2 linked regions of the Pleomorphomonas sp. T1.2MG-36 genome follow. The protein of the gene in region 1 interacts with the protein of each later gene in a pairwise test. Links are inferred from orthologs where the notes say so. Each region holds a gene or a part of one and is shown in the gene's direction. Other genes may lie near its edges. The genes, in order: QQZ18_RS22845 and grpE.

Region 1 (14,252 bases):
CGGCCACAAGAACGTGCCCGGCCGCATCGCCGCCACCGCCTCCCAGCTCTACGCCAAGAACCTCTTCGCCTTCGTCGAGACGCTGATCGACAAGAAGGACAAGGTTCTGGCCGTCAACTGGGACGACGAACTCGTCAAGGCGACCGCGCTGACGCGCGAGGGCGCCGTCATCCATCCCGCCTTTCTGAACTGACGCGGAGACCCGTCCGATGTCCTCTATGCTCACGGCCGAACAGGCCCTTGAACAGGCGCGGATCGCCGCGCGCGCGGCGGCCGACGCCGCCCGCGCCGCCGAAGCCGCTGCCAACGCCGCCGCCGATGCCGTCGCCTCCGGTCAGGCGGGCACCACCGCCGACGTGGCGGCCGCCGCCGCTCATGCCCTGTCGGGCGGGGTGATCGACCCCTTCGTCTTCCGCCTGTCCATCTTCGTGCTGGCGATCTTCGTCGGCTACTACGTGGTCTGGTCGGTGACGCCGGCACTGCACACGCCGCTGATGGCGGTGACCAACGCCATCTCCTCGGTGATCATCGTCGGCGCGCTGCTCGCCGTCGGCGTCGAGTTCCTGGCGCCGGGCACCGGCGTGTCGCGCGGCTTCGGCTTCGTCGCCGTCATCCTGGCATCGGTGAATATCTTCGGTGGCTTCCTGGTCACCAGTCGCATGCTCGCCATGTACAAGAAAAAGCACTGAGGACACGGACATGACAGCCAATATATCCGCCGTCCTCTACCTGATCTCCGGAGCGCTGTTCATCCTGGCGCTCAGGGGGCTCTCCAGCCCGGTGACGGCCCGGCGCGGCAACCTTCTCGGCATGCTCGGCATGGCGATCGCCATCGGCACGACGCTCGCCTCGATCAAGCCGTCCTTCGGCGCCTATGCGCTGATCGTCGTCGGCCTCGCCATCGGTGGCGGCGCCGGCGCCTACATCGCGCGCAAGATCGCCATGACGGCCATGCCGCAACTGGTCGCCGCCTTCCACTCGCTGGTCGGCCTCGCCGCCGTGCTGGTGGCCGCAGCGGCGCTCTATGCGCCGGAGGCCTTCGGCATCGGTCTGCCCGGTTCGATCCACGGGCAGGCGCTGGTCGAGATGAGCCTCGGCGTCGCCATCGGCGCCATCACCTTCACCGGCTCGGTGATCGCCTTCCTGAAGCTCGACGGCCGGATGAGCGGCAAGCCCATCATCCTGCCCTTCCGCCACATCGTCAACGCGGCGCTGGCGGCGCTGCTGGTGGTGCTGGTGGTGGTGCTGGTCAACACGGAAAGCCACTTCGTGTTCTGGCTGATCGTGCTGGTGTCGCTGGCCTTCGGCGGCCTCATGATCATCCCGATCGGCGGCGCCGACATGCCCGTCGTGGTCTCCATGCTCAACAGCTACTCGGGCTGGGCGGCGGCCGGCATCGGCTTCACGCTGGGCAACACGGCGCTGATCGTCACCGGCGCGCTGGTCGGCTCGTCGGGCGCCATCCTCAGCTACATCATGTGCAAGGGCATGAACCGCTCGTTCGTCTCCGTCATTCTCGGCGGCTTCGGCGGCGAGACGGCGGCGGCCAGTGGCGAGGTTGAACAGCGGCCGGTCAAGCAGGGTTCGGCCGAGGACGCTGCCTTCATCATGAAGAACGCCTCCAAGGTGATCATCGTGCCGGGCTACGGCATGGCGGTGGCCCAGGCCCAGCACGCGCTGCGCGAGATGGCCGACAAGCTGAAGGCGGAGGGCGTCGAGGTGAAGTACGCCATCCACCCGGTGGCCGGTCGCATGCCCGGCCACATGAACGTGCTGCTCGCCGAGGCGTCGGTGCCCTATGACGAGGTGTTCGAGCTCGAGGACATCAACTCCGAGTTCGCGCAGGCCGACGTCGCCTTCGTCATCGGCGCCAACGACGTGACCAACCCCGCCGCCAAGACGGACAAGACCTCGCCGATCTACGGCATGCCGATCCTCGACGTCGAGAAGGCCGGCACGGTGCTGTTCGTCAAGCGCGGCATGGGCTCGGGCTATGCCGGCGTCGAGAACGAGCTGTTCTTCCGCGACAACACCATGATGCTGTTCGCCGACGCCAAGAAGATGGTGGAGACCATCGTCAAGAACCTCGAATGAGGCTCATGACAAGGTGAAAAAAAAGGGCCGTCGCGGTGAACGCGGCGGCCCTTTCTTTTTCGTGTATCGTGATCACGCCGGCTCGCGGTGGAAGATGCCCCAGGCGAGGTGGTGGCGGCGGGCGTTCCAGACCAGCAGGGCGGCCACCACGCCCCACATCACCACGTCGCCGACCGGATAGGCGATCCAGATGCCGAACTCGCCGGCCACCACCGGTAGCAGCGCGAGCAGCGGCAGGCCGATGACATAGGTGCGGACGAGGTTGAGGATCGCCGCGCTGCCGGCCATGCCGAGCGCCTGATAGTAGCCGCCGAGCACCATCAACGGCGCCGAGAATGCGTAGGTGGCGGTGGTGATCGGCATGATGCGCGCCACCTCGTCGATGACCCGCGGGTCATCGACGAACAGCGCGCCGAGCGGCCGGGCGAGAAACACGAACATGCTCTCGAAGACGGCGGCGTAGACGATCGCGACGGAGAAGGCGATCTTCAGCGTCGCCCTGACCCGGTCGTGCTGGCCGGCGCCGAAGTTGTTGCCGGCGATCGACTGGCAGGCCATCGTGATGCCGAGCAGCGGCAGGAAGGCGAAGGTCAACACGCGAGTGAACACGCCGTAGGCGGCGACCGTGGCCGTCGGATCGGCGGTCGGCCAGAGCTGGATGTCGGCGATGATCATGCCGCTCGACAGGCTGATGCCGAGGAGGCCGAGCGACGGCGGCGCGCCGAGGGCCAGCATCTCCTTCCAGTTGGCGAGAAACGAGCCGGTGCCGTGGGCGTAGAGCGGCAGCCGCGTGCGCCCGCTGAGGCGCAGGAACAGCACGGCGGCGATCGCCACCACCTGAGCCAGCACCGTGCCGGCGGCCGAGCCGGCGACGCCGAGGCCGAACGGGCCGATCAGGATGTAGTTGAAGACGATGTTGAGCAGCGTCACGGCGATGGCGACGGCGGCCATGGTGCCGACCTTGCCCTCCGACCGCAATGCGTCGCCCTGAATCGACAGGAAGAAGCTGAACGGCGAGAATACCACCATGATGGCGGTGAACTCGAAGCCCATGCGGGCGATCTCGGGGTCGCCTTCCGACAGGGCGTGCGTCAGCGGCCCGCCGACGAAGAACAGCGCCAGGATCAGCACGCCGCAGACGACGAGGGCCAGAAGGTTGGCGGCGTTGAGCGTGCCCTCGGCGGCGCGGATGTCGCCGGCGCCGATCTCGCGGGCGATGATGGACGCCATGCCGGACGACACCATGCTCTGCAAGGCGACGATCAGCATCATCACCGGGAACATCAGCGTCACGGCGGTGAGCGCCTTCGGTCCGGCGAGGCGGCCGAGCAGCAGTGCGTCGACCACGGTGTAGAGGCCGCTCACGGCCATGAACAGCACGATGGGTGCGGCTGTGCGCAGGAACACGCGCGCCAGCGACCCGTGAAGATAGGGATTATGCGCTTGGTCTTGTTCGGACATGACTTGCCCCCGGTTCACTCCGGCAAACAGATGAGGGGCCCGCGTTGCCGCACGTCGGAGTGCGAAAAACCGATAGAGACAAGAAAGCTGGCTTCACCAATGCTCAAGGGCATGCGGGCGGCCGGTGCCAGGAACCGGCGCCGAAGTAGAGCTTCGCGGAATGGTTGTCAATGCCAATTCAATCGCGGCCGTCGAGGTAGGCCTCGAAAGCCTTGAGGGTCGTCTCGGAGACGTAGTGCTCGATGCCCTCGGCGTCCATTTCGGCCGCTTCCGGCGGCACGCCGACGGCGATCAGCAGTCGGACCACCAGGCGATGGCGGGCCTTGACCTCGCGCGCCATGGCGGCGCCGGCTTCGGTGAGGAACACGCCGCGATAGGGCCGGGAAATCACCAGGCCCTCGCGCTTCAGGCGGAGCACCGCCTTGTTGGCGGTGGGGTGGGTGACGCCGAGCCGGCGGGCGATGTCGGTGATGCGAGCCTCGCCGAATTCCTCGATGAGGTCGGCGATCAGTTCGGTGTAGTCCTCGAACAGAGCCGTCGAGCGGATGGCGCGAGCGTTGGTGAAGCGGTCGGCGTCGGTCATCTCCGAGGCGGTTTCGGGGCCGGGAGGAAGATCATCCCTCGACATGTCCTGTCCTTCGCGGGTCCTGTTTCCTGAGCCGTCCGCGAGCTTTGCCGCCGCGACGCTTCAATGTCGCGGCACACTATGCAGCCCCGGCTACGATTTGCAATCGACAATCAGGGGCAAATCCCCAGCGGAACCGAAAGCGGGGCATCAGATTTTATTGCAAGTCAGTCGCATCTGGCTTGACAGAAATGTAGCCGATGCTATATTTCCAAGCATAGGAAACTTCGGGTGCCCCCCATGTCCGCTCTCTCCCAGTCCGCCGTCAGCGTTACCCCCTCCGGAATGACCAGCCGCACGTCGCTGGCGATCTCCGAAGCGCTGGCGGGACGGCTGAAGGGACCACGGGCCATGCTGGCCTTCATGGGTCCTGCGGTGATCGCCTCCATCGCCTACATGGACCCCGGCAACTACGCCACCAACATCGGGGCCGGCGCCGGCTACGGCTACGCGCTGATCTGGGTGGTGGTGATGGCCAACATGGTCGCCATGCTGTTCCAGGCGCTGTCGGCCAAGCTCGGCATCGTCACCGGTCGCAACCTCGCCGAAATGAGCCGCGACCGGTTTCCTTTCCCGGTGGTGATCTTCATGTGGATCGTCTCCGAGATCGCCGCCATGGCCACCGACCTCGCCGAGTTCCTGGGCGGTGCCATCGGCCTGTCGCTGCTGTTCGGCACCTCGCTCTTTACCGGCATGGTGATCACCGCGCTCGTCACCTACGCGCTTCTGATGTTCGATCGCGGCGGTTTCCGGCCGATGGAGCTGATCATCGGCGGGCTCGTCGGCGTCATCGGCGTCAGCTACCTGATCGAGATGCTGATCGCCCCGATCGACTGGTCGGCCGCCGCCGCCGGTGCCGTCACCCCGGTTCTGCCGGATGCCGGCGCGCTGACCCTTGCGGTCGGCATCATCGGCGCCACCGTCATGCCGCACGCCGTCTATCTGCACTCCGGCCTCACCCAGCACCGCGTCCCGGTGCGCAACGAGGGCGAGCGCCGCAAGGTTCTGAAGTTCTCCAACATCGAAGTGGTGGCGGCGCTGGCCGTCGCCGGCCTCGTCAACATCGCCATGGTCATGATGGCCGCCTCGGCCTTCCACGCCGGCCACAGCGACGTCGCCGAGATCGAGACCGCCTATCACACCCTGACCCCGCTGCTCGGCGCCGCCGCGGCTGGCGTGTTCCTGGTGTCGCTGATCGCCTCCGGCATCTCCTCGTCGGTGGTGGGCACCATGGCCGGCCAGATGATCATGCAGGGCTTCGTCCGCATGGAGATCCCGGTGTTCGTCCGCCGCCTCGTCACCATGGTGCCGGCCTTCGCCGTGGTCGCCGCCGGCGTCAATGCCACCGACGCGCTGGTCATCAGCCAGGTGGTGCTGTCGCTGTCGCTGCCGGTGCCGATGATCGCGCTGGTGCTGCTCACCCGCCGGGCCGACATCATGGGCTCCTATGCCAATGGCCGGCTGACCGACGCCCTGGCGATCGCCGCCACCGTGCTGGTGCTGTCGCTCAACGCCGTGCTGGTGGCCGGCGCGCTGGGCCTGGAAATTCCCGGCCTCGCCGGCTGATCGGAGCGGCGCGCCGGGCCGCCGAGGCGGCCCGATTGCCCATTCCGAGGCGCTTTGTTCCTCAAAATGGGTCTAAGGAGCACGAGAAGCCCCTCTATCTACGAGACTTTCGGCTACCTCCGCGAATCGTGATGGTGGACTTCTTAACCTGTGAACGCACAATAAGCAGATTAGGGGTGTCAAGAAGAGTGGCGATCTCCGCCATTCCTGTCGTATAGTCTTGCGACGAGCCCTGCGAGTGCCGCGTTCCGATGTCCATGCCCGCCCGCCTCATTCCGAACCAGCCGGTTCCCCCGCTCAGGGTGAAGACCGTCGGCGGTCCGTGCTGGCGGCTGTGCGACCAGAAGCCTCAGCATTTCACGCTGGTCCTGTTCTATCGTGGCCTGCACTGCGGTTTCTGCAAAACGCAGCTCCAGGCCTACGAGGCGCGCTACGACGAGTTCCGCAAGCTCGGCGTCCGCGTGCTGGCCGTCTCCGCCGACGACCGCGAGCGTGCCGAGAGGACGGTGCGCGACTGGCACCTCGACGAGCTGACGGTCTGCTGGGGCCTGACCATCGATCAGGCGCGCGACTGGGGCCTTTATCTCAGCGAGGGCCGGGGCAAGTCCTATGACGGCATCGAGGAGCCGAACTGGTTCGTCGAGCCCGGCATGTTCTTCATCAAGCCCGACGGCCGCCTCTATGCCGGCTTCGTCCAGACGGTGCCGGTGGCCCAGCCGCGCATCGACGACGTGATCGCCGGCATTCGCTTCGCCATCGAAACCGCCTCCGAACCACCGGGCGGCGCCGATGAGGATGCCTGCCGCGGCGAAGATTGCGGTTGCGTGGAGCCGGTCAAGCTCGCCGTCTGCAAGGGCTGAAGCCGCGCCTTTCTCTCATGTCCAGTCGAACAGGCGCCCGAAAGCCGAGACTGCTTCCGGGCGGTTCTGTTTTCGGCGCGCAGACGGTCAGCGCAGTTCCACCGCGTAGTCCTCGACCGGCTTCACCGTCTTGATCAGACCGGCGTCCTTCATGAACTGCGAAAAGCGGGCATAGCGGCCGGCGTCGAGCGCGGCGGGGCGCTTGGCAAAGCGCGGCAGCGTGTCGGCCCAGGCGCGGCGGTTGAGCTCGTCATCGAGGTCGGGGTAGGCCTTGATGAACATCGCCCAGGCGTCGTCCGGGTGGTTGGTGAGGTAGATGGTCGCCTCCTCGACGGCGGCGAGGAACTCCGGCAGCCGCTTGTCGCCGACGAGATCCTTGCGCGTCACGTAGATCAGCTCGTCGTAAGCCGGCATGCCGTTCTCTTCCGGATAGAAGGCGAGGCCCTCGTGCCCTTCGATCTTCATCTGGTTGAGCTCGAAGTTGCGATAACCGCCGACCACTGCGTCGACCTGGCCGGCGAGCAGCGATGCCGACAGCGCGAAGTTGACATTGATCAGCTCGACGTCGCCGACGCCGAGACCGGCGGTCTTCAGGAACTGGCCGAGCATGGCATCCTCGAAGCCGGACACCGAATAGCCGATCTTGCGGCCCTTGAGATCGGCCAGCGACTTCACCGGGCCGTCCTTCAGGACGATCAGCGTGTTGAGCGGCGTCTCGATCAGCGTGCCGAAGCGCACCAGCGGCAGGCCGGCATCGACGTCGAGGTCGAGGCTCGGTTGGTAGTGCAGCGCCACGTCGGCCTGACCGGCGGCGACGAGGCGCGGCGGTGACGACGGGTCGGCCGGCGCGACGAGGTCGACATCGAGGCCGTGGGCGGAGAACATGCCCTTTTCCTTGGCGATCACCAACGGCGCATGATCGGGATTGACGAACCATTCGAGCATCACCGACAGCTTTTCGGCGGCCGACGCCGGGGTGGCGGCGAACATCAGGGCGGCGGCGAGGGCGGGAAGAAGGCGCATGACGGGTCCTTTCGAAGGTCAGTCTTTTTCGATCCAGGGGATGAGGCGAAGCGTCAGCCGGTCGACGGCGATCTTCAGAAGCAGCGTGGCGGCGGCGAGCACGCCGAGGGCGGCGAACAGGAGCGGCGTCTGCATGCGGGCATTGGCCTGCACCATCAGCAGGCCGAGGCCGCGCGAGGCGCCAACCCATTCGCCGATCACCGCGCCGATCGGCGCGTAGACGGCGGCGACGCGGATGCCGGTGACCAGCGCCGGCAGGGCGGCCGGCACGCGGATCAGCCGCAGCGTGCGGAAGGCGCCGGCGCCGTTGAGGCGGGCGAGGTCAAGGAAGTGCGGCGGCGTGCGGCGAAGGCCATCGGCGAAGGACGAGGCGACGGGGAAGAAGATCACCAACGTCGTCATCACCACCTTGGAGGCGAGGCCGAAGCCGAACCACAGCACCAGGAGTGGCGCCAGCGCGAACACCGGCAACGCCTGGCTGACGACCAGGAGCGGCGACAGCAGCCGGTTGGCGAGCGGTGAAGCGGAAACGGCGAGCCCGGCCAGAAGGCCGAAGGCGATGCCGGCGGCAAGGCCGAGCAGGGTTTCGATCAGCGTGATGCCGGCTTCCGTCAGAAGGCGCGAGCCATAGGCGCCATAGGCGGCGACCACGTCGCCCGGCGAGGGCAGGAGGAAGGCGGGGAGGGCGAGGCCCGTCGCCGCCACCTGCCACAAGACCAGCACGGCGCCGAACGACACCAGCGCCTGGATGGCGACGCCGCGACCGGCGGCAAGCATCGTCTTCGGCTGCATCTTCATCCCCATCGCACACCGCGCCCGGACGGGCGAATAGGCCAGCGGCGTTGGGGGAGACATGGCTGGATGTGCCGCGTGCGACGCGGCTTAGGCCATGAGGTTCCGTCCCTTCGCCGGTATGACCCGGATCAGGTTCGAAGGGTTCGATCCGCCTTGCGGATCATCTCAGCCCTCCCGGATGGAGGACACCCCTCGGAACGGCGACAGTTATGACCGCCCGGGACGCCGATGTCCAGAGCGTAGGGACGGACGGGTCGCGACGGCGGGATCGGAGAGGGGTCCCCGCGGGGTAGGAGACGGACAGGCGACATGGCCCCACCCGGGTGCGAGGGCGGCTTTCCGCCAATGGCGCGCGGCTGCCCCCAGGGCTCCGTAAAAGCCGAGCCGGAAAATGAAATTCCCCCTTGCGCTCTCCAAGGGGCTTCGCTATATCCGCCCCACGCTTTCAGAGCGTACCGCGCTCCCATCGTCTAGCGGTCCAGGACGTCGCCCTCTCACGGCGAAAACACCGGTTCGATTCCGGTTGGGAGTGCCAAAAAAACAATAGCTCAGCTCATTGCAGTCCGTTCGGCCATGATGACCGTCACGGGTGGCCGATGTCATTGTACGGCGCGTTGGTTGATGAGCCCAAGGTGATACACCTTATTTGCATATCGCTTTGTGGCGCCTTCACGCGTTCCCAGCTGGCTTGTTAGAAAGCGGCCTATTGGTCCCGATCTTGATGGTCTCAATCCCGGAGTCCTGCCTGGGAGAAGATGGCCGTTGCTGTGGTGCCTGCGGAATAGACATTCGCTGTTCAGCAAGGCCAGTGCGCTGTACGTATAGTGTGTCGAGAGCGCAGAAGTCTCTGATGAAGTCGAGAACCCCAACTGCGGACATGTTTGCCGGGTTGATATCTACCGTTGGGCAGTATTTTAGGTAAAGCCGCTCGGCATCGATCGTCCGTCCTGCGTACCCGACAGCCCAGCCTTCGAAAATACGTTTATCAATTGCGCTCAATGCAATAACTGTTATCTCTTCAAACCGTTTATCTTCAAAAAGCGAGTGTATCCTTTTCGAGACCTGATCTCGAGCGCCCTCTACAGCCTCCATCATGTATTTTTCGTTGAAGACGAGGCCACCGGTCAGTCCGGAGGCAGGGCTGTAGTCACTTGCAGCCGCTAGAATGCTTTTGATCGCTCCGGCGGACTCGCCGACTTTCATATTGGTACGGCCGTACAATACGAGGCGAGATAGCATGCTATAAAGCTCCAGTATATTTCTCTGGTCGCTTTAAAATTTAGATGGTGTTTGGCGTCACAATAATTAACGAAACGATCGTGTTGCTGAATCGAGAGGACTGTCTCCTTTTTTTGGTAAACGGTGCTTAAGTTGCCTGTGAAAACTGCTGATGGGTGCCTCAGGATGGAAATAATGTAGTGCTGCTACACTTACGGCTGATTGCCGAAGCTTGGTCGATTTCCACGGAGCCCGCAGGCGATTGGACAACCGTGAGCACAGAGCGGGCTGCCTCCCGAGGAATGACAGCCCCTCATTTATGAGACTTTAGCCCTCACGCCGCCGCGACATCCCTCAGGAACCGCTCCACCGTCTTGCGCAGGTCGCCCGAGCGGTCGGTGACCAGTTTCGAGGCGTCGAGAACGTCGGTGGCGCAGCGGAGGGTTTCGCCGACGCGGCCGGACACTTCGGTCATCGCCCGCACCACGTCCTTGGCGCCGTTGGCCGTTTCGGTGATGTTGTGGGAGATTTCCTGGGTGGCGAGGCCCTGCTGCTCCACGGCCGTGACGATGACCGTGGTGCTGTGGTCGATGTCGGTCATGATCTCCGTGATCTGGCGGATCGCCTCGACGGCCTCGGCGGTCGACGATTGGACGTTGGAGATCTGCTCGGAGATCTCGTCCGTCGCATGGGCGGTCTGGGAGGCGAGCGATTTCACTTCCGAAGCGACCACGGCGAAGCCTCTGCCGGCCTCGCCGGCCCGCGCCGCCTCGATGGCGGCGTTGAGCGCCAGGAGGTTGGTCTGGCCGGCGATGTCGGAGATCAGCTGAACCACCGTACCGATGCGCTCGACCGAGCTGACCAGCCCGTCGATCTTTTGGCTGGTGGAGGTGGCGGCGTCGGTGGCGCTGTGGACGATGTCCTTGGTCTGCGACACCTGGCGGGAGATCTCGCGCACCGAGGCCGACAGTTCCTCGGTGGCCGAGGCGACGGCGTCGACGGCGGCGGCCGCTTCCTCCGAGGCCGATGCCGCGCCGGTGGCCTGGCTCGACGTCGCATCGGCGATGCCGTTGAGGGCGTTCGCCGTGTTGGTCATGGCGCCGGCAGTGCTGACCACCGTGCCGAGGGATCCGGTGATCTCGCCCCGGAAGGTGTCGACCAGCGTGTCGACGCGCTCCTGGCGGTCGCGTTGCTTGCGGTTCTCCTGCTCCTGCTCGTCGCTCAGCTTCTTGCGTTCGATGATGGCGTCGCGGAAATAGGCGACGGCGTGCCGCATGGCGGCGATTTCCTTCAGTCCGCCGGATTGATCGAGGTAAACGTCGGTGTTGCCGGTCGCCAGGGTGCGCAACTCGCCGACGGCTTTGGCCAGCGGCGACAGGATGGAGCGCATGATGAGGATGGCGAGGACGGCCGCCACCACCAGAAGGACGACGCAGATGCCGGCGAGAATGGCCGTCAGGCGGAAGGTTCTGGCGTCGAGGTCGTCGACGTAGAGGCCGGTGCCGATCACATAGCCCCAGGGCTTGAACAGCTTGACGAAGGAGCGCTTCGGGAACAGCTTGGCGGCGTCCTCTCCGGGCTTGGACCACTGGTAGCTGTAGGCGGCTTCTTCGCCGCCCGCCGCCTTGATGGCCTCGTTCATGCCGACGAAGATGGCGATGCCGTCGTTGCCCCTGTAGTCGGTGAGGTCCTGGCCGTTCAGCTTGGGCACCGTGGGGTGCATGATCATGGTTGGGTGAAGATCGTGGACCCAGAAATAGCCGGTGCCGTCGTAGCGCATCGACTTGATGGCCGCGAGCGCCTGGGCCTTGGCGTCCTCTTCGGACAGCTCGCCCTTGGCGACCCGCTCCTGATAACCGTCGAAGATGCTGTAGGCGCTGTCGACCATGTTCTGCAGGCGGTGGTCGGTATCGGTGTAGAGGGTGGAACGGAACTGAACCACCGAGTAGACGGCGAGCAGGATGAAGCTGAGACAGAGAACGCCGACGATGGCGATCAGGCGGCCGCGTATGGTCTGCATGTCTGTGTCCTGAGAAGGATTTCCATTGCCGCCTGTTGTAAGTCAAAATTGAGAACATCGAGTAAATGAGAACCGGTGGTGGTAGAAATCGCCAAGTCAACGTGATCGATAGATCTGTTCAGATGGAATCCCTGATGATGTAAATCGCAGGTCTATTGTATGAATTGACTAGGCATCGCAGATGACGCCGCCGCTTTAATTGTTCTCAATGGTAAATACCTGGCCGCCTCGCGGTGTTTTCGCCGCCGGTTCCAGCGAATCCCGGAAGATAAGCCGGGGACAGGCTGCGCCGTGTGGGAAGGTCAAAAAGGCGCGCCTTTCTCCCATCGATCGTCATGCGGTGAGGACTGATGAACAGCGGCGCTTCGTCGTCCCTCCGCCCGATTACTCGCTACGGGTTTTGCGCGGGATGGTTGAGGAAAGACCTGCGGATTACTTTGCGCTCGTATCTCGTCAGCCGTCCTTTGTTTTGAAAACGGCCCGTGGACATGCCGATTTTCTGATGGTTATTGATGGCGTCTATGCAATCTCTGGTTCATGAAAATTTAAGTTCACGACGATATCTATATTTCAGGAGCTAGAAATGCGGAACACGGAACTCTATCGCCGCCAGACGCCGGAAAGCTCGGCCGTGCATGCGGCCCGGCTGGATCTGACGCGGCTGGGCGGCTCGGAAATCCAGGTCTGGGAAGGAACAGGGGTGTTCGGCATCTGCCGGTCGCTGTTCCTGCGCAGCCGGCTCGAGAACTGGATCAAGGCGAGCCGGACTGCCGGTGCGCCGCCACTGCTCAAAGACCTTTACGGTTTCGAGGAAGAAGCCCACCTCGACGACGCCATGCTGCTCCTGCAGCAGGACGACGACTTCATCTACGTCCATCAAGGCCCGCGCTCGGTCCTGGAGTACGGCAAGGTGTTCCGGGGCGCCCTCCTGTCGTCCATTCCCGGCAACATGAGCCTGTCCTTCCGCCATCACTACAATGCCGCTGCCGCCGACATGCGGCCGCGCTACCTGCAGTTCCGCACCGATTTCTCTGCTCGCCACGTCCGCTGGGAACGCATCGTGCTGCCGCTGGTCTCGGACGAGAAGCAGGCCTCCAAGTTTCTGCTGCTCTATTCGGAGCCGCTCGACGACAAGCTTGAGATCCTGCAAGCCGCCTTCGACAGGTCGGCCATCGGCATGGTTGCCGCCGCCAAGACCATCGGCGAGGAGAAAACCCTCGAAGATGCCGTCATCCTGCTTGCCAACAGCCGGGCGCGCTCGATGCTGGGAATGGATGACAACGCGCTTCCTGTGTCGACGGTGCGCGACCTCAGGGCCTGGGTTCAGGCCGTCAGGAAGTGGGAACAGATCGGCGAGCCCAAGACCACGCTGGGCAAGACGATCATCGGCTTCCGCGACAAGGAGAAGTCCAAGAATATCACTGTGGTGATCGAGCCGATCGATCACTACGTCGTCTTCCATTTCCTCGACTGATGCCCGTTCCGTTTGATCTGGACTCATCCAGCTCAAACGGGTTTCGGCCTGACCGGCCGGCGCCCGGTCGGGCGCTTCCGTTTCCGTCAGCTTCCGCCCGGAAGGGCGAAACCTGACGGAAGCGGTATGACGGCGCTCCGGACCCGGAAAGCAACGAACGCCGCGACGGGGGGCGTCGCGGCGTTCATGCGGGGTGGCTCGGTGGCCGCCGGGTGGAGGAATGCGGGGCGGACGACCGGGCCGGAAAGGTGCGGCGGACCCGGGAAGAGGCCGCCACACACCCGTCTCAATGGCTGGGTCAGGCCTTCGGCTTGGTGACGATGACGTTCCAGCTGCCGGGCACCAGCTTGGCGGTCAGCGTGTCCTTGTCGATGCTGACCGACTTGATCGGCGCCGGGGCCACGGTGTTCGGAGCGTCCTTGGTGTTCACCGCCTTCATGTTGGGGTGAGAGACCTGCAGCGCCTCGACCACTTCGCGCGTGCCGCCGAAGCCGCGCAGCTCGACCTTGAGGTCCATCGGCTCGGCGAGGTTGCGGTTGAGCGCGAAGATAACCACTTCGCCGGTGCTCTCGTCCTCGGTGACGGCGGAGATCAGGTAGGGCATCTCCTCGGCCGTCTTGCCGGCGAAGCTGCCGGAGGTGGCGAGCGTGCGCAGCACGCGGCCCTTGGCGTACTTTGCCGTCAGCGCGAACGGGTGGAAGATCGTCTGCCGCCAGGCCGGGCCCCCCTGCTCGGTCATGATCGGGCCGATGATGTTGACCAGCTGGGCAAGGCAGGCGCACTTCACGCGGTCGGAGTTGTTGAGCAGCGTGATCAGCGCGCCACCGATCAGCAGGGCGTCTTCGGTGTTGTAGACTTCCTCGATCAGCGGCGGATGCTCCGGCCAGCCGGGCTTGCGCAGGTCGTCATGGCCGCGCGCCTTGTACCAGACGTTCCACTCGTCGAGCGACAGCATGATGCGCTTCTGCGAGCGGCGGGTGGCCGCCACGGCGTCGGCGATCGCCACCACTTCCTTGATGAAATAGTCCAGCAGCTCGATGTTGCCGAGGAACTCCTCGGTCGAGTCGTGGGGATTCATGAAGTAGGTGTGCAGCGAGATGAAGTCGACGTGGTCGA
Region 2 (14,141 bases), on another replicon or contig:
CCATCACCGCCTTGGTGCCGACGAGGCTGGCGATCACGCCGCCCCTGTCGATGTCGCCGATCAGCACGACGGGCGTGTCGGTCGCCCTCGCAAAACCCATGTTGGCAATGTCGCCGGCCCTGAGGTTGATTTCCGCCGGCGAACCGGCGCCCTCGACCAGCACGAGGTCGGCGTCCGCCGACAGGCGGGCGAAGCTGTCGAGCACCGCCGGCATCAGCTCCGGCTTCATGCCCTGGTAGTCGCGGGCTCGCGCGTTGCCGACGACGCGCCCCTGCACCACCACCTGCGAGCCGATCTCCGACTGGGGTTTCAGCAGAATCGGGTTCATGTGGACCGAGGGCATGATGCCGGCCGCGCGGGCCTGCAACGCCTGCGCTCGACCGATCTCGCCGCCGTCCACCGTCACCGCCGCATTGTTCGACATGTTCTGCGGTTTGAAAGGGCGCACCTTGAGGCCATGCCGGGCGTAGAGACGGCAGAGACCGGCGACGATCAGCGATTTGCCGACGTCCGAGCCGGTCCCCTGCAACATCAGCCGGCTGACCATCAGAACTCGATCCCCGCCTGCGCCTTCACGCCGGCTGCGAAATGATGCTTCGTGGCGACCATCTCGGTGACGCAGTCGGCAGCCTCGATCAGCTCGGCCTTGGCGTTGCGTCCGGTCACGACCACGGTCAGGTTGTCCCGCCGCGCCTTCAGTTTCTCGACCACGTCGAGAAGCGGCAGATGCTCGTAGCGGAGTGAGATGTTGAGTTCGTCGAGCACGAGCAGGCGGACGGCCGGGTCGTCCATCAGTTCCGTTGCCTTTGCCCAGGCAGCTTGCGCGGCGGCGACGTCGCGCGCCCTGTCCTGCGTCTCCCAGGTGAAACCCTCGCCGAGGGTGTGCCAGGACACGCCGGGGAGCGCTTCCAGCACGCGTCGCTCGCCGCTCTCCCAGCCTCCCTTGCCGAACTGGACGACGCCAACCTTCCAGCCATGACCGAGGGCGCGGACGACCAGACCGAAGGCGGCCGTCGATTTGCCCTTGCCGGGGCCGGTGTTGACAATCAGGAGGCCCTTCTCGCCGATGGTCTTGGAAGCCACTTCGGCATCCTGCACCGCCTTGCGTTTCGCCATCTTCGCCCGATGGCGTTCGGCCTCCGCGTCGGCCATCAGTGAGCCTCGTCCCAGTTCTGGGCGGCGCGGGCATCGACGACCAGCGGCACGTCGAGCTTGACCGCCGGTTCGGCGGCACCTTCCATGATGGCGCGCACCACCGGGATGGTCGCGGCCACCTCGTCGTCCGGCACCTCGAAGATCAGTTCGTCGTGCACCTGCAGAAGCATCAGTGCCGACAGCCTTGCCTCGGCCAGTGCCGCCTCCATGCGCGCCATGGCCCGGCGAATGATGTCGGCGGCCGATCCCTGAATGGGGGCGTTGATGGCCGCGCGCTCCATGAAGGCCCGCATCGACGGGTTGGGCGAGCCGATCTCCGGGTAGTGCGCCTTGCGGCCGAAGATGGTGGTGACGTAACCGTTCTCGCGCGCCTGCCGCTTGGTGGCTTCCATGTAGTCGCGAATGCCGGGGAAGCGCTGGAAGTAGCGCTTGATGTAGTCGCTCGCTTCCTCACGCGGAATGGAGAGCTGGTTGGCGAGGCCGAAGGCCGAGATGCCGTAGATGATGCCGAAGTTGATTGCCTTGGCCCGGCGACGGACCATCGGGTCCATGCCCTCGACCGGCACTCCGAACATTTCCGAGGCCGTCATGGCATGAATGTCGATACCCTCGGAAAAGGCGTTCTTCAGCGCGGGGATGTCGGCAACGTGGGCAAGCACGCGCAGCTCGATCTGGCTGTAGTCGGCCGACACCAGCTTGCGGCCCGGCGGTGCCACGAAGGCCCGGCGGATCTTGCGCCCCTCCTCGGTACGTACCGGAATGTTCTGCAGGTTGGGCTCGGACGAGGCGAGGCGGCCGGTGGTGGTGGAGGCCAGCGAGTAGCTGGTGTGGACGCGCTTCGTCTCCGGGTGGATGTAGCCGGGCAGCGCGTCGGTGTAGGTCGACTTCAGCTTGGAGAGCTGCCGCCAGTCTAGAATGCGGCGGGGCAGTTCGTGGCCTTCGGCCGCGAGGTCTTCCAGCACGTCGGCGCCGGTCGCCCAGGCGCCGGTCTTGGTTTTCTTGGCGGCGGCCAGGCCGAGCTTGCCGAACAGGATGTCGCCGATCTGCTTGGGCGAACCGATGTTGAAGGTTTCCCCGGCCACCTCGAAGATACCGGCCTCCATGGCCGCCATGGACTGTGCGAAATCGCCCGAGAGGCGCGACAGGATCTGGCGGTCGACGGAAACGCCGCGCATTTCCATGCGGGCGATGACGTCGATGAGCGGCCGTTCCGCCGTCTCGTAAAGGGCGGTCATGCCCTCGGCGGCAAGACGCGGTTTCAGCACGTGCCAGAGGCGAAGGGTGACATCCGCGTCTTCGGCGGCATACTGGGTGGCGCGGTCGAGCGGCACGCGATCGAAGGTGATCATCGACTTGCCGGAGCCGCAGACGTCCTTGAATGCGATCGGCTTGTGTCCGAGCAGCACTTCCGACAGTTCGTCCATGCCGTGGCCCATGCGGCCGGCGTCGAGCGCATAGGAGATCAGCATGGTGTCGTCGCACGGCGCCACGGTGATGCCGAGACGCTTCAGGACGACCCAATCGTACTTGGCGTTCTGTCCGATCTTCAGGACCGACGGATCTTCGAGAAGCGGTTTCACGACCCGTACGAAGTCGCGAATGGCGATCTGGCCGGGCACCAGCCCGCCGCCCAGCAGGTCGCCGGCTCCAGAGACGTGGGCGAAGGGAATGTAGCACGCCCGGCCAGGCGTGACGGCCAGCGACGCGCCGACGATTTCCGCCTGCATGGGGTCGAGACCGGAAGTCTCGGTGTCGAAGGCGACGAGGCCGGCCTCATAGGCGTCCGCCACCCAGGCTTCGAGACGGGCGACATCGGTCACCATTTCGTAGGCCGAATAATCGACCGGAATCGCCTGCATCCGGGCCAGCGCCTCGGCGGCGCGGCCGGCCGGCGTGAACTCCCTTGACACAGGGGCGTCCGCTTCGTTCGTCGTGTCGGGCAGGGCGGGAGAGGAGGGCAGGTCTTCGGTCGCTGCCGGCCCTTTCGCCTCACCCGCCTCGGACGAGACCTCGCCTTCGGGCGGCCAGTGCGTCACCGGCACGACGGCGGGCTCCACTTTCGACGGCTCGACGCCGGTCGCTTCGGACACCCGGCGAATGATGGCCGAGAACTCCATGGCCTTGGCGTAGGCGATAAGTCGCTCGCCGATGATCGGCCGAACGCCCAGCGTATCGATCGAGTGCTCAAGCGGCACGTCGCATTTCAGCGTCACCAGACGATGCGAGATGCGCGCCTGCTCGGCGAAGGCGATCAGGTTCTCGCGGCGCTTCTGCTGCTTGATGCCGGTCGCGGCGGCCAGCAAAGCCTCAAGGTCGCCGTATTCGAGAATGAGCTGCGCCGCCGTCTTGAGGCCGATGCCGGGCACGCCCGGCACATTGTCGACCGAGTCGCCGGCGAGCGACTGCACCTCGATCACCTTTTCCGGCGGCACGCCGAATTTCTCGATCACTTCGGGGACGCCGATCCGGCGGTCCTTCATCGTATCGAGCAGCATGACGCGCTCGCCGACGAGCTGCATCAGGTCCTTGTCGGAGGAAACGATGGTGACGTCGGCGCCCGCCGCTTTCGCTTCCGTCGCGTAGGTGGCGATCAGGTCGTCGGCCTCGTAACCAAGCTGCTCGACGCACGGCACGTTGAAGGCGCGGACGGCTTCGCGGATCAGCCCGAACTGCGGCCTGAGGTCGGCGGGCGGCTCGGGGCGCTGCGCCTTGTAGAGCGGGTAGATCTCGTTGCGGAAGGTTACGGCGGACGCGTCGAAGATCACCGCGAGATGCGTGGGCCGGACGCCGATCGCGGTCTGCTCGGTTTCCTTCAACAGTCGCCACAGCATGTTGCAGAAGCCTGAGACGGCGCCGATCGGCACGCCGTCCGACTTGCGCGTAAGCGGCGGCAGCGCGTGGTAGGCGCGGAAAATGTAGCCCGACCCGTCGATCAGGAATACGTGGTCGCCGGCCCGGACCGGACGCGAGGCGGGGCTCATGGGGGATTCTGCATTCGACATGTTGGGACTATGCCCGCCCGCCCGCCGGAAGTGAAGACGCACCGTCGCCGTCCATGGTCGCTGCTGACGCTTTCCGGTCGATGTCCACCAGCGCTTGCGCTTCAAGGCCTCGGCCTGGTTTCCGGATGGGTGTCGCCGCGGGATTTCGAGCCATTCCGGCCGCCTTGCCTCGGTCTGCAATCCATCCCCGACCATAGGCGGGGATGACACCTCGGCGTTGCCGGTCATCATGGTCGGCGATTCGCGGGTTGGGGGCAGCCATGAAGAGTAGCGGCGGCCGGTATTTTGAGGATTTCCGGGTCGGGCAGGTTTTTCGTCACGCCAGCCCTCGCACAGTGACCGACGGCGATGTTGCCTTCTACCGGGCGCTCACAGCCAGCCGCTTCGCCCTGCAGTCTTCGGACGACTTCGCCCGCGCCATCGGCCATCCGATGGCGCCTGTCGACGATCTTCTTGTCTTCAACGTCGTGTTCGCCCAGTCCGTGCCGGACGTCGGCCTCAATGCCGTCGCCAACCTCGGATATGCCGGCTGTCGGTTTCTCGCGCCGGTCTACCCCGGCGAGACGATCTCGGCGGTGACCGAGGTGATCGGCCTGCGCGACACCGGCGGGCGCACCGGCGTCGTCTATCTGCGAACGACCGGCCACAAGGAGGGCGGGGTCGAGGTGATCGACTTTGCCCGCTGGCAGACGGTGCGCAAGACCGAGGAGGGCGTGCAGCCGTTCTCCGAGCAACTGGTTCCGCCGCTGCCGGCTGCGGTCCCCGCCGATGCGCTCGGCGCTCGCCTGCCGGTGCTCGATCTTTCCGCCTGGGACAGCGGGCTGTCCGGCAGTCGCTTTCGCTGGGGCGACTACGAACTCGGCGAGCGTATCGATCATGTCGACGGCGCTCTCGTGGACGAGGGCACGACCATGATGGCCGCCCGCTTCTTCGGCAACCCGGCCAGACAGCATCCGCTGCCGTTCTCCGACGAGCGTTCGCGCGGCCGCTGGCTGGTGTCTGGCGGTCTGGTCATGGCCATTGGCCGGGCGTTGATGTTCAACGGCCTCGCCAACGCCATCCATGTCGCGGCCATCAACGCCGGCCGCTATGTCGGCCCGGTGTTCACGGGCTCGATCATCCACGCATGGTCGACCATCGTCGGCAAGGAACTGATTGACGGCCGCGACGATCTCGGCGCGCTCCGCGTCCGTCTGATCGGTACGCGCGATCAGCCGGCCACCGACTTCCCGGATCGGGACGACAGTGGCGCCTACCTGCCGTCGGTCGTTCTCGACCTCGACATGTGGCTGCTGATGCCGCGCTGACGCTTGCTCGACCGGTCCGCCGATCAGCCCCTGAGTTCGGCGGCCAGCAACCGGCGCACGGCCTTCTCAGCCTCAAGGGAAACCTTCTTGCGGTCGGTGCCGCGATCGAAGCGGATCGGTTCGCCAAAGACGATGCTCACATCGAAATCGGAGGCAGCGAGCAGATCCTTGGCGTGTGGCACGAGGTCCTGGTCGCCGACCCAGGATACGATCGAGCGCCCCGAGCGGCCAAGCGGCAGTCCGAGCATGTGGGTATAGGCGATCGCCACCGGCTGCACGAAAACCGCTTCGACGCCGGCCTCGTCGAGGGCCGTGCGGGCGGCGCCGAACAGCGACGAGCGGAAGGGCAGCACCTGGTTGCCGTCCGATGTGGTGCCCTCGGGGAACAGCACGATGGTGTCGCCATCCGCCAGTCGGCGGCCGATGCTGTCCGCCTGATCGGCGGTGGCGCCGCGCCGGGCCCGATCGACGAACACCGAGTGCTGCAAGCGGGCAAAGAAACCGATCAGCGGCCAGGTGCCGACCTCGCGCTTGGCCACGAAAGATAGTGGCATCACGGCGCTGTAAGCGGAAATGTCGATCCACGAAGCATGGTTGGCGGCGAGAAGCAGCGGGCGGTCGGCTGCCGGTCGACCGCGCACGTGCAGCCTGATGCCGAGCGCCCATAAGGCCAGCCGGTGAAAGACCATCTGAAGCCAGCCGGCGAGACGCCAGCGGAAACGCCGTGCCGGAAGATAGAGAAGGACGAGAATGAAAGCGGCCACGGAAAACAGCGGCAGCGTCATCGCCGCCCTGACGTGGCCTGGTTTCACGCCTTGTCCTCCTTGCCGGCTTCATCGAGCGGTACGCCATAGAGCTCGAGCCGGTGGTCGATCAGCTTGTAACCCAGCTTGCGTGCGACTTCGCGCTGCAGAGCCTCGATCTCGTCGCTGTGGAACTCGACCACCGCACCGGTGCGGAAGTCGATCAGGTGATCGTGGTGCTCGTCTGGCAGCGGCTCATAGCGCGAACGGCCATCGCGGAAGTCGAGCCGGGCGATCATGCCAGCGTCGTCGAACAGTTTGACGGTGCGATAGACGGTGGAGATCGAGATGTTGCTGTCGATCGCCGAGGCGCGCCGGTAAACTTCTTCGACATCGGGATGATCGACGGCCTGCTCCAGCACGCGCGCGATGATTCGCCGCTGCTCGGTCATGCGCATGCCGCGCGCCGCACAGGCTTCTTCCAAAGAGAGCGGAGTGGTTTCCTCGGTCATCGCGGGTACCCTCGAACTGCTTGGCCTCCGTCGCCGGCCAAGTATGGGTTATTTGAGATCGGCTCGCATGACAAGGGCGTTCGCAGTCCCCCCGGCGTAGTAGTTGGCACGGCGGCCGACCTCCCGGAAACCGAGACGTCGATAGAGAGTGAGAGCCGAATCGTTGTTCTCGTCCACCTCGAGGAACAGCGAGGCGATGCGCATGAAGTAGAGGCGGCGGATCGTCTCGTCCATCATCAGCCGACCTACGCCACGGCCGCGGCGTGCCGGGGAAACGACAACGGTCAGGACTTCGGCCTCATCTGCGGCCGCACGCGTCATGACGAACCCGATCGGTCGACGGGTAAAGGGCGTTCGGCCTTCGCGGGCCACGACCGTCGTCACCGTGGGATCGGAGATCAACGCTTCCATCTCGGTGGACGGCCAACCGTGGCGAAACGCGTGGGCGTGCAGCGCGGCAAGATCGTCGGCATCGGCGACGCGACCGGGCTCGCAGATCGGACGAGGGGCGGCGAACAGGCGCATCAGGTCGAAAAACTTCATGGCGTCGGACATCATGCGAGAAGGCCGGGCACCGGCGGTTGCGGCTTGGCGTCGGGTGCCCTGAGATAAAGCGGGCGGGGCAGGGCGGTGGCCGGCTCGGCAAGACCGCCAAGCCGCGCCAGGGCCAGCGGATCCGTCGCGGTCATCGCGTCGACCGGCGGTACCCGCAAGCCGGAAGTCGCCGCCTGATGAGTAAGGATCGCCGCACCCGAACCGGCAATCACGGCGACGCGGGCGCCCAGCCGAGCGAGCACGCTTGCCGCATCGGCGGCGAACGGAGCTTCCAGCACATCGCCCTTCGCGTCGTAGAGAGCGGCGTAGACCTCGCCGCGCCGGGCATCGACGGCGGCCAGTATGGGGCCCTCCGCCGGTTCTTCGAGCGACGCGGCGATGAGACGAAGCGCGTCGATGCCCACCACCGGAATTCCGAGGGCCAGCCCAAGCCCGCGACCCGCCGCCACGGCGATGCGGATGCCGGTGAAGCTGCCGGGGCCGACGTTGACGGCGATTCGCCCGACGCCTTCGATCTCGACGCCGGCCGTGGTCAGCACTTCGTCGATCAGCGGAAACAGCCGTTCGGCATGCCCGCGCGAGATGGCCTCGACGCGCACCGTCTCCCTGCCATCGCCCAAGAGGGCGACGGCAACCCGGTCGTTGGCGGTATCGAGCGCGAGCGTCAGCATCGGCCCCCTTTATCCCGGCCCGCAGCCGCTGTCGAGCAGCCATGCCACGTCGTCCACCTTCCCGCGGCCAAACGGTCTCCGGGGCTTGCGTCGCCGTGTCGGTATGGCCAGATTAGCCCTGATGGTAAAGGAGCTACGGTATCGTGGTGACGACAGGTGGACAGGGCGGCTTGCGGGAACTCGACGCGCGATCGCGCGATATCTTCCGTCGCATCGTCGAGGCCTATCTCGACACCGGCGATCCCGTCGGCAGCCGCAACATATCGCGCCTTCTTGCCGCGCCGCTGTCGCCCGCCTCGGTCCGCAACGTCATGTCCGATCTGGAGGCGGCGGGGCTCCTGTACGCGCCGCACACGTCCGCCGGCCGGCTGCCGACCGAATTCGGCCTGCGCTTCTTCGTCGATGCCATGCTGGAGATCGGCGACCTCACCGAAGGCGATCGATCGGCAATCGAAGGCCGCCTCAAGGCGTCGGGTACCGGCAAGAGCGTCGAGGACGTGCTGACGGAGGCATCGCAGACGCTGTCCGGGTTGACGCGTGGCGCCGGCGTGGTGCTGACGCAGAAAGCCGATCCGCGCCTCAGGCACATCGAGTTCGTGCGCATCGAGCCGACGCGCGGCATCGTCGTGCTGGTCGGCGACAACGGCACCGTCGAGAACCGGCTGGTCGATCTGCCTCCGGACCTGCCGGCTTCCGCCTTGCAGGAGGCGGCGAACTATCTCAACGCCCACATTCGGGGGCGTACTCTCAGCGAAACGCGCACCGAGGTCGAGCGCCAGCGCGCCGCGCGCAAGCTCGAACTGGATACCTTGACCGCCCGCCTCGTCGATGCCGGTCTGGCTTCGTGGGCGGATGCCGACGGCAGCCGGCCCCAGACGCTGATCGTCCGGGGGCGAGCCAACCTGCTGGACGATGTCCGGGCCGCCGAGGACCTGGAGCGCATCCGGGCGCTCTTTGACGAGCTTGAGAGTTCCGAGGACCTGATCGAGCTCCTGGGGCTGGCCGATGCCGGCGAGGGGGTGCGCATCTTCATCGGCTCGGAGAACAAGCTGTTCGGGCTGTCGGGCTCGTCGCTTGTGGTGTCGCCCTATCGCGACACCGAGGCGCGCGTGATCGGCGTCGTCGGCGTCATCGGCCCGACCCGTCTCAATTATGCTCGCGTCGTGCCGATGGTCGACTACACCGCCCGGGTGGTCGGCCGTCTTCTTGGATAGAGCGTCATTCGACCGGAGTGAAACGAGAGGCGACAAGACGACGCCTGGCAACAAGAGCCGAGCGCGCGGTCAGTCGGTTGGAAACTCGTCGAACTGTGGCAGCGCGTCCGAGATCTCGAACCAGGGGGCCTTGGAGCCGACAAAGATATGCGCGGTCGGCCGGATCGACGGCGGGTCGACCAGCGTGCCCAGGGTGACATGGGCATAGGCTCCGTCGCGGACCTGCGAATAGAGTAGCGAGCCGCAGTGGCCGCAATGGGCGTCATGGTTGCCTTCATCGAAGCGCATGATGTCATCTCGGCCGCGCACCACGGCCAGTTGTTCCGCGCGAATGCCGGCAAAAGGCTTGAAGGCGGCTCCGGTCGCACGACGGCAGTTCGAGCAATGGCAGTTCAATGCATACTCGAAGGCGTCGTCCACCTCGTAGCCCACCCGACGACAAAGGCACTCGCCGCGAAGGCGGTTTGGTCCTTGAGCCATTCGCTTTTCCCCATTCGGAAGGCACCGTCATGGACGGCCGATATCGTCCCTGCGACGGAAGCCGTCCGTGGCGCCTATCGTGACGAAGGCTAGCATCGCCGCCTGCGGAAGCATACTTGTAGGGCTGCGCGCAGGGAAAGCGGGGCCAAGGGTTGATTTTCCTGTCCGAAACCCTCAAATCCGGAGCACGTTTGGCGGCGACAGCCGCTTTCAGACAGTATGAGGACAAGATGGCAGACGAGACAGCACAGACTCCCGAACCGGCCGCCCCCGAACTGGACCCGGTGGTCGACCAGGGACTCCAGCGCATCGCCGCCCTCGAAAAGGAGGCGGGCGATCTCAAGGATCAGCTCCTCCGTACCCTCGCCGACATGGAGAATCTCCGCCGCCGGACCGAGCGCGAGATCGCCGATGCCCGCACCTATGCGGTGACCAACTTCGCCCGCGACATCGTCGGCGCCGCCGACAACCTGACGCGTGCCATCGCGGCAGTCGACGCCGAAGCGCGCGCCACCGGTGGCGAAGCGCTGATTTCGCTGGTCGAGGGCGTCGAGCTGACCGAGCGCGAACTGATGAAGGCGCTCGAAAAGCACGGCATCAGCCGCGTCGATCCGACCGGCGAGAAGTTCGATCCCAATTTCCACCAGGCGATGTTCGAAGTCCCCGATCCGAGCGTGCCGGCCGGTACGGTGGTGCAGGTCATGCAGGTCGGCTTCAAGATCGGCGAGCGGGTGTTGCGTCCGGCCCTCGTCGGCGTCGGCCGCGGCGGCCCGAAGGCGGCGCCTGCCGAGGAAGCAGCCGTTCAGCCCGAAACGCCGGCCGACGGCGGCCACAAGGTCGACAAGACGGTGTGAACCGAAGCTGCAACAAAAGCAGAAAGGGCGTCCGAACGGGCGCCCTTTTTCTTTTCTCAACGTTATTTGAACTTCGGACGGGTCTGTACGCGATTTCACGTAAAAGGGACTGGCAATCGCGCGCCATCGCGTCTAGCGTCACGCAAGGCCCCAGGAGGGGATGGTCGCCCTCGGGCGGCAATGTCGGAACGGCCCTGCGTTGCACGCGGGGGACATTGCCAGCCCGGCGGCAGACGCGCCAAGGGGACGGCCTGCCGCTGGTGTTCGCTCAGTCGTCCATCTTCAGCGCTGCAATGAAGGCCTCCTGCGGGATTTCCACCTTGCCGAACTGGCGAAGCCGCTTCTTGCCTTCCTTCTGCTTGTCCAGAAGCTTGCGCTTGCGCGTCACGTCACCGCCGTAGCACTTGGCGAGAACGTCCTTGCGGAGCGCCCGGATGGTCTCGCGGGCGATGATCTTGCCGCCGATCGCCGCTTGGATCGGGATCTGGAACATGTGCTGCGGGATGAGATCCTTCAGCTTCTCGCACATCGCACGGCCGCGCCGTTCCGACTGGCTGCGGTGGACGAGCACGGAAAGCGCATCCACCGGCTCGGCGTTGACGAGGATCTGCATCTTGACGAGATCGCCCTCGCGATAGTCGCTGAGGTGATAGTCGAACGACGCGTAGCCCTTGGAGATCGACTTCAGCCGGTCGTAGAAGTCGAACACCACTTCGTTGAGCGGCAAGTCGTACTGCACGATGGCCCGGCTGCCGACGTAGGAGAGGTCGATCTGGATGCCGCGCCGGTCCTGGCAAAGCTTCAGGATGGCGCCGAGGTAGTCGTCGGGCGTCATGATCGAGGCGCGGATCCAGGGCTCGGCGATCACCGAAATGCGCGTCACCTCCGGCATGTCGGCCGGGTTGTGCAGCTCGATCTCCGTGCCATCGGTCAGCGTCATCTTGTAGATGACCGACGGCGCCGTGGCGATCAGGTCGAGGTTGAACTCGCGCTCCAGTCGCTCCTGGATGATTTCGAGATGCAACAGGCCGAGGAAGCCGCAGCGGAAGCCGAAGCCGAGCGCGGCCGAGGTTTCCATTTCGAAGGAGAAGCTGGCGTCGTTGAGTCGCAACTTGCCGACGGCGGCGCGCAGGTCTTCGAAGTCGGCGGCGTCGACCGGGAACAGTCCGCAGAACACCACGGGCTGCGCCGGACGGAAGCCGGGCAGCGGCTCGGTGGTCTGTCGCCGTTCGTCGGTGATGGTATCGCCGACGGCGGTATCGGCCACTTCCTTGATCGAAGCGGTGATGACGCCGACCTCGCCGGTCGTCAGCTTGTCGCAGAGTTCGAGCTTGGGCGTCATGTAGCCGACGCGCTCTATCTCGTAGACGGCGCCGGTCCGCATCATCCTGACCTTCATGCCCTTTTGAAGCACGCCGTCGATGATGCGCACGAGCACCATGACGCCGAGGTAGGCGTCATACCAGCTGTCCACCAGCAGGGCCTTGAGTGGCGCGTCCGGATCGCCCTTGGGCGGCGGCAGGCGCTTGACGATCGCCTCCAGCACACCCTCGATGTTGAGCCCGGTCTTGGCGGAAATCTCCACGGCGTCGGAGGCATCGAGGCCGATCACGTCCTCGATCTGGCTCTTGACCCGCTCCGGCTCGGCGGCCGGCAGGTCCACCTTGTTGAGGATCGGCACGATCTCGTGGTTGTTGTCGATCGCCTGGTAGACGTTGGCGAGCGTCTGCGCCTCGACGCCCTGGCTGGCATCGACCACGAGCAGCGATCCCTCGCAGGCTGCAAGCGAACGGCTGACCTCGTAGGCGAAGTCGACGTGGCCGGGCGTATCCATCAGATTGAGCGTGTAGGTCTCGCCGTCCTCGGCCTTGTAGGCGAGGCGAACGGTCTGTGCCTTGATGGTGATGCCGCGCTCGCGCTCGATGTCCATCGAGTCGAGGATCTGTTCCTTCATGTCGCGCTGGGCAACGGCGCCCGTCGTCTGGATCAGGCGGTCGGCGAGCGTCGACTTGCCATGATCGATGTGAGCGATGATGGCGAAGTTGCGAATATGGGAGAGCGGCTTTGTCGTCATGGCCGGCTAGATATCATTACCCCGCCCCACCGCCAAGCACCTGACGCCCGGCCGGAGCAAGGTTTTCCGAGCCATCGTTCGCTTCGGCGACCGGTCGGCACGGCTTATGTCTTGAACGCGATAAGTGTTTTTCTGAGCGGTAGCCGTCATCGCCTTCGTTTATCAATGAGAAATGGTTGAATTTTCGGTGACGCGAAGACCCTTTGGTAAGGTCGGGACGGATGCCGGAGGCGAGGGAAAACGTGGAGAAGCACCTGTCGAACAAGTTTGCTGCCCTGTCGCTGGCCATCACGGATGCGACGCTCTCCGGGGATGCCGCCCTCGCACCGACGGCCGTCGCCGCCCTGATCACCGCCGCCAACAACCCTCCGGCCAGCATTGGCGAGATGGCCGCCATCGTCGGCCTCACCCATTCGGCCACCGTCCGGCTCATCGACCGGCTGGAGGCCGACGGTCTGCTGCATCGCCGCCGTCGCGTCGGTCGTGAAGTGCTGGTGGAAATCACGCCGGCCGGGCGGCGGCGGGCGGACGGGTTGCAGGAGCACCGCCTTGCCGCGAGCGGCGGCTTTCTCGCCAGTCTGTCGGCCGAGGAGCGCGATCTTCTCGACGGGCTTATCGATCGGATGCTGCGCGATCACGCGGCACGCGGGCACGATCGCCGCCGTCTCTGCCGGATGTGTTCGCGAATTTACTGCACATGCAGTTTCAAGGCGGAGCTTCTGGCGGCCAAGGACGCTTCGCCGGATGGTTCTTCCGCGACTTGCGACGAGATCTGACCGCCTTGCCGTCCGGGCCTTACGCCTTGCGATAGGTCCAGACGCGAGCCGGCGGCAGGTTGCGAACGATCCAGCCGCTGACGCCGAGGGTCCAGCGCCCGGCCTCGGCGGGAACCGGCGGCACCAGAGCATAGGAAAACTGAATGAATGGCCGCCCCGGTTCGAGGGCCGTCATCGCCTCTTCGAGAAGCTGGCGGCGACGGAGCGGTGGCTGCGTGAACAGGGGCAGCGAGGAGACGACGGCGGCTACCTTCTCGACGCCAGCACGCCGCAGCGTATCACCGAACTGGTAGGCGTCGCCGACAGCCACGCCGATGCCCGGAAAGCGGCCCCGGATATGCTCGGCGAAATCCGGATTGTACTCGATGGCAAGCAGGCTCTCGGGCGCTACTCCCCGTTGGAGCAGGGCGGCGGTAACGGCGCCGGTGCCCGGCCCAAGTTCGATGACCGTTCCTTCCCAGGCGGGATCGACGAGGGCTGCCATGGAGCGAGCAAGCCACCGCCCCGAGGGACTTACGGCGCCGGTCGTGAGCGGCTTTGCCGCCCAGCTCTTCAGGAACTTGAGATCGTCCGAATAATGGCAACGCACGCGCTTCGCCTCGGCGATCGCTTCGTCCCGCAGTCGATGCACGAACATCCCCACCCCCAGGTCCGGCCAGCAGACGCGTTGAACCGCGTCACCGACGACTACCAACCGCGATTTCGACAGTGATCTCAACTGCCCAGGTTGTCAAAGAAATCGCGGACGCGGGCAAAGAAGCCGGCCGACTCGGGATTGTTCTCGCCCGAAGACTCGCG

Evidence for each region.
Region 2: the proteins of QQZ18_RS22845 (region 1) and grpE interact in binary tests that used the Escherichia coli proteins (3 or more experiments, as listed by UniProt). The link is inferred for Pleomorphomonas sp. T1.2MG-36 from one-to-one orthologs.

The regions. Positions count from the first base shown.
Region 1 is NZ_CATNLY010000053.1:24,268-38,519, reverse strand. The notes cover bases 3,592-6,583. They hold QQZ18_RS22845 (Nramp family divalent metal transporter), read left to right. Parts: upstream 3,592-4,420; coding sequence 4,421-5,746; downstream 5,747-6,583. Other genes in these bases: QQZ18_RS22840 (peroxiredoxin-like family protein), read left to right, coding at 5,998-6,583; mntR (manganese-binding transcriptional regulator MntR), read right to left, coding at 3,734-4,183. Also shown: QQZ18_RS22870 (Re/Si-specific NAD(P)(+) transhydrogenase subunit alpha), read left to right, coding at 1-193; QQZ18_RS22865 (proton-translocating transhydrogenase family protein), read left to right, coding at 219-689; QQZ18_RS22860 (NAD(P)(+) transhydrogenase (Re/Si-specific) subunit beta), read left to right, coding at 700-2,094; QQZ18_RS22855 (MATE family efflux transporter), read right to left, coding at 2,167-3,555; more of QQZ18_RS22840, read left to right, coding at 6,584-6,606; QQZ18_RS22835 (ABC transporter substrate-binding protein), read right to left, coding at 6,694-7,629; QQZ18_RS22830 (ABC transporter permease), read right to left, coding at 7,648-8,421; QQZ18_RS22820 (BLUF domain-containing protein), read right to left, coding at 9,094-9,663; QQZ18_RS22815 (methyl-accepting chemotaxis protein), read right to left, coding at 9,977-11,662; QQZ18_RS22810 (hypothetical protein), read left to right, coding at 12,246-13,136; arabinosylfuranosidase ArfA, read right to left, coding at 13,435-14,252. UniProt on the Escherichia coli protein: H(+)-stimulated, divalent metal cation uptake system. Involved in manganese and iron uptake. Can also transport cadmium, cobalt, zinc and to a lesser extent nickel and copper. Involved in response to reactive oxygen.
Region 2 is NZ_CATNLY010000023.1:743,413-757,553, reverse strand. The notes cover bases 8,801-11,681. They hold grpE (nucleotide exchange factor GrpE), read left to right. Parts: upstream 8,801-9,869; coding sequence 9,870-10,493; downstream 10,494-11,681. Other genes in these bases: lepA (translation elongation factor 4), read right to left, coding at 10,762-11,681; QQZ18_RS14875 (GFA family protein), read right to left, coding at 9,229-9,639; hrcA (heat-inducible transcriptional repressor HrcA), read left to right, coding at 8,801-9,159. In the rest of the region: QQZ18_RS14920 (cobyric acid synthase), read right to left, coding at 1-547; cobO (cob(I)yrinic acid a,c-diamide adenosyltransferase), read right to left, coding at 547-1,152; polA (DNA polymerase I), read right to left, coding at 1,152-4,136; QQZ18_RS14905 (MaoC family dehydratase), read left to right, coding at 4,418-5,464; QQZ18_RS14900 (lysophospholipid acyltransferase family protein), read right to left, coding at 5,488-6,276; QQZ18_RS14895 (Fur family transcriptional regulator), read right to left, coding at 6,273-6,719; rimI (ribosomal protein S18-alanine N-acetyltransferase), read right to left, coding at 6,768-7,262; tRNA (adenosine(37)-N6)-threonylcarbamoyltransferase complex dimerization subunit type 1 TsaB, read right to left, coding at 7,274-7,945; more of hrcA, read left to right, coding at 8,089-8,800; more of lepA, read right to left, coding at 11,682-12,567; QQZ18_RS14860 (MarR family winged helix-turn-helix transcriptional regulator), read left to right, coding at 12,789-13,343; QQZ18_RS14855 (class I SAM-dependent methyltransferase), read right to left, coding at 13,363-13,980; molecular chaperone DnaJ, read right to left, coding at 14,058-14,141. UniProt on the Escherichia coli protein: Participates actively in the response to hyperosmotic and heat shock by preventing the aggregation of stress-denatured proteins, in association with DnaK and GrpE. It is the nucleotide exchange factor for DnaK and may function as a thermosensor.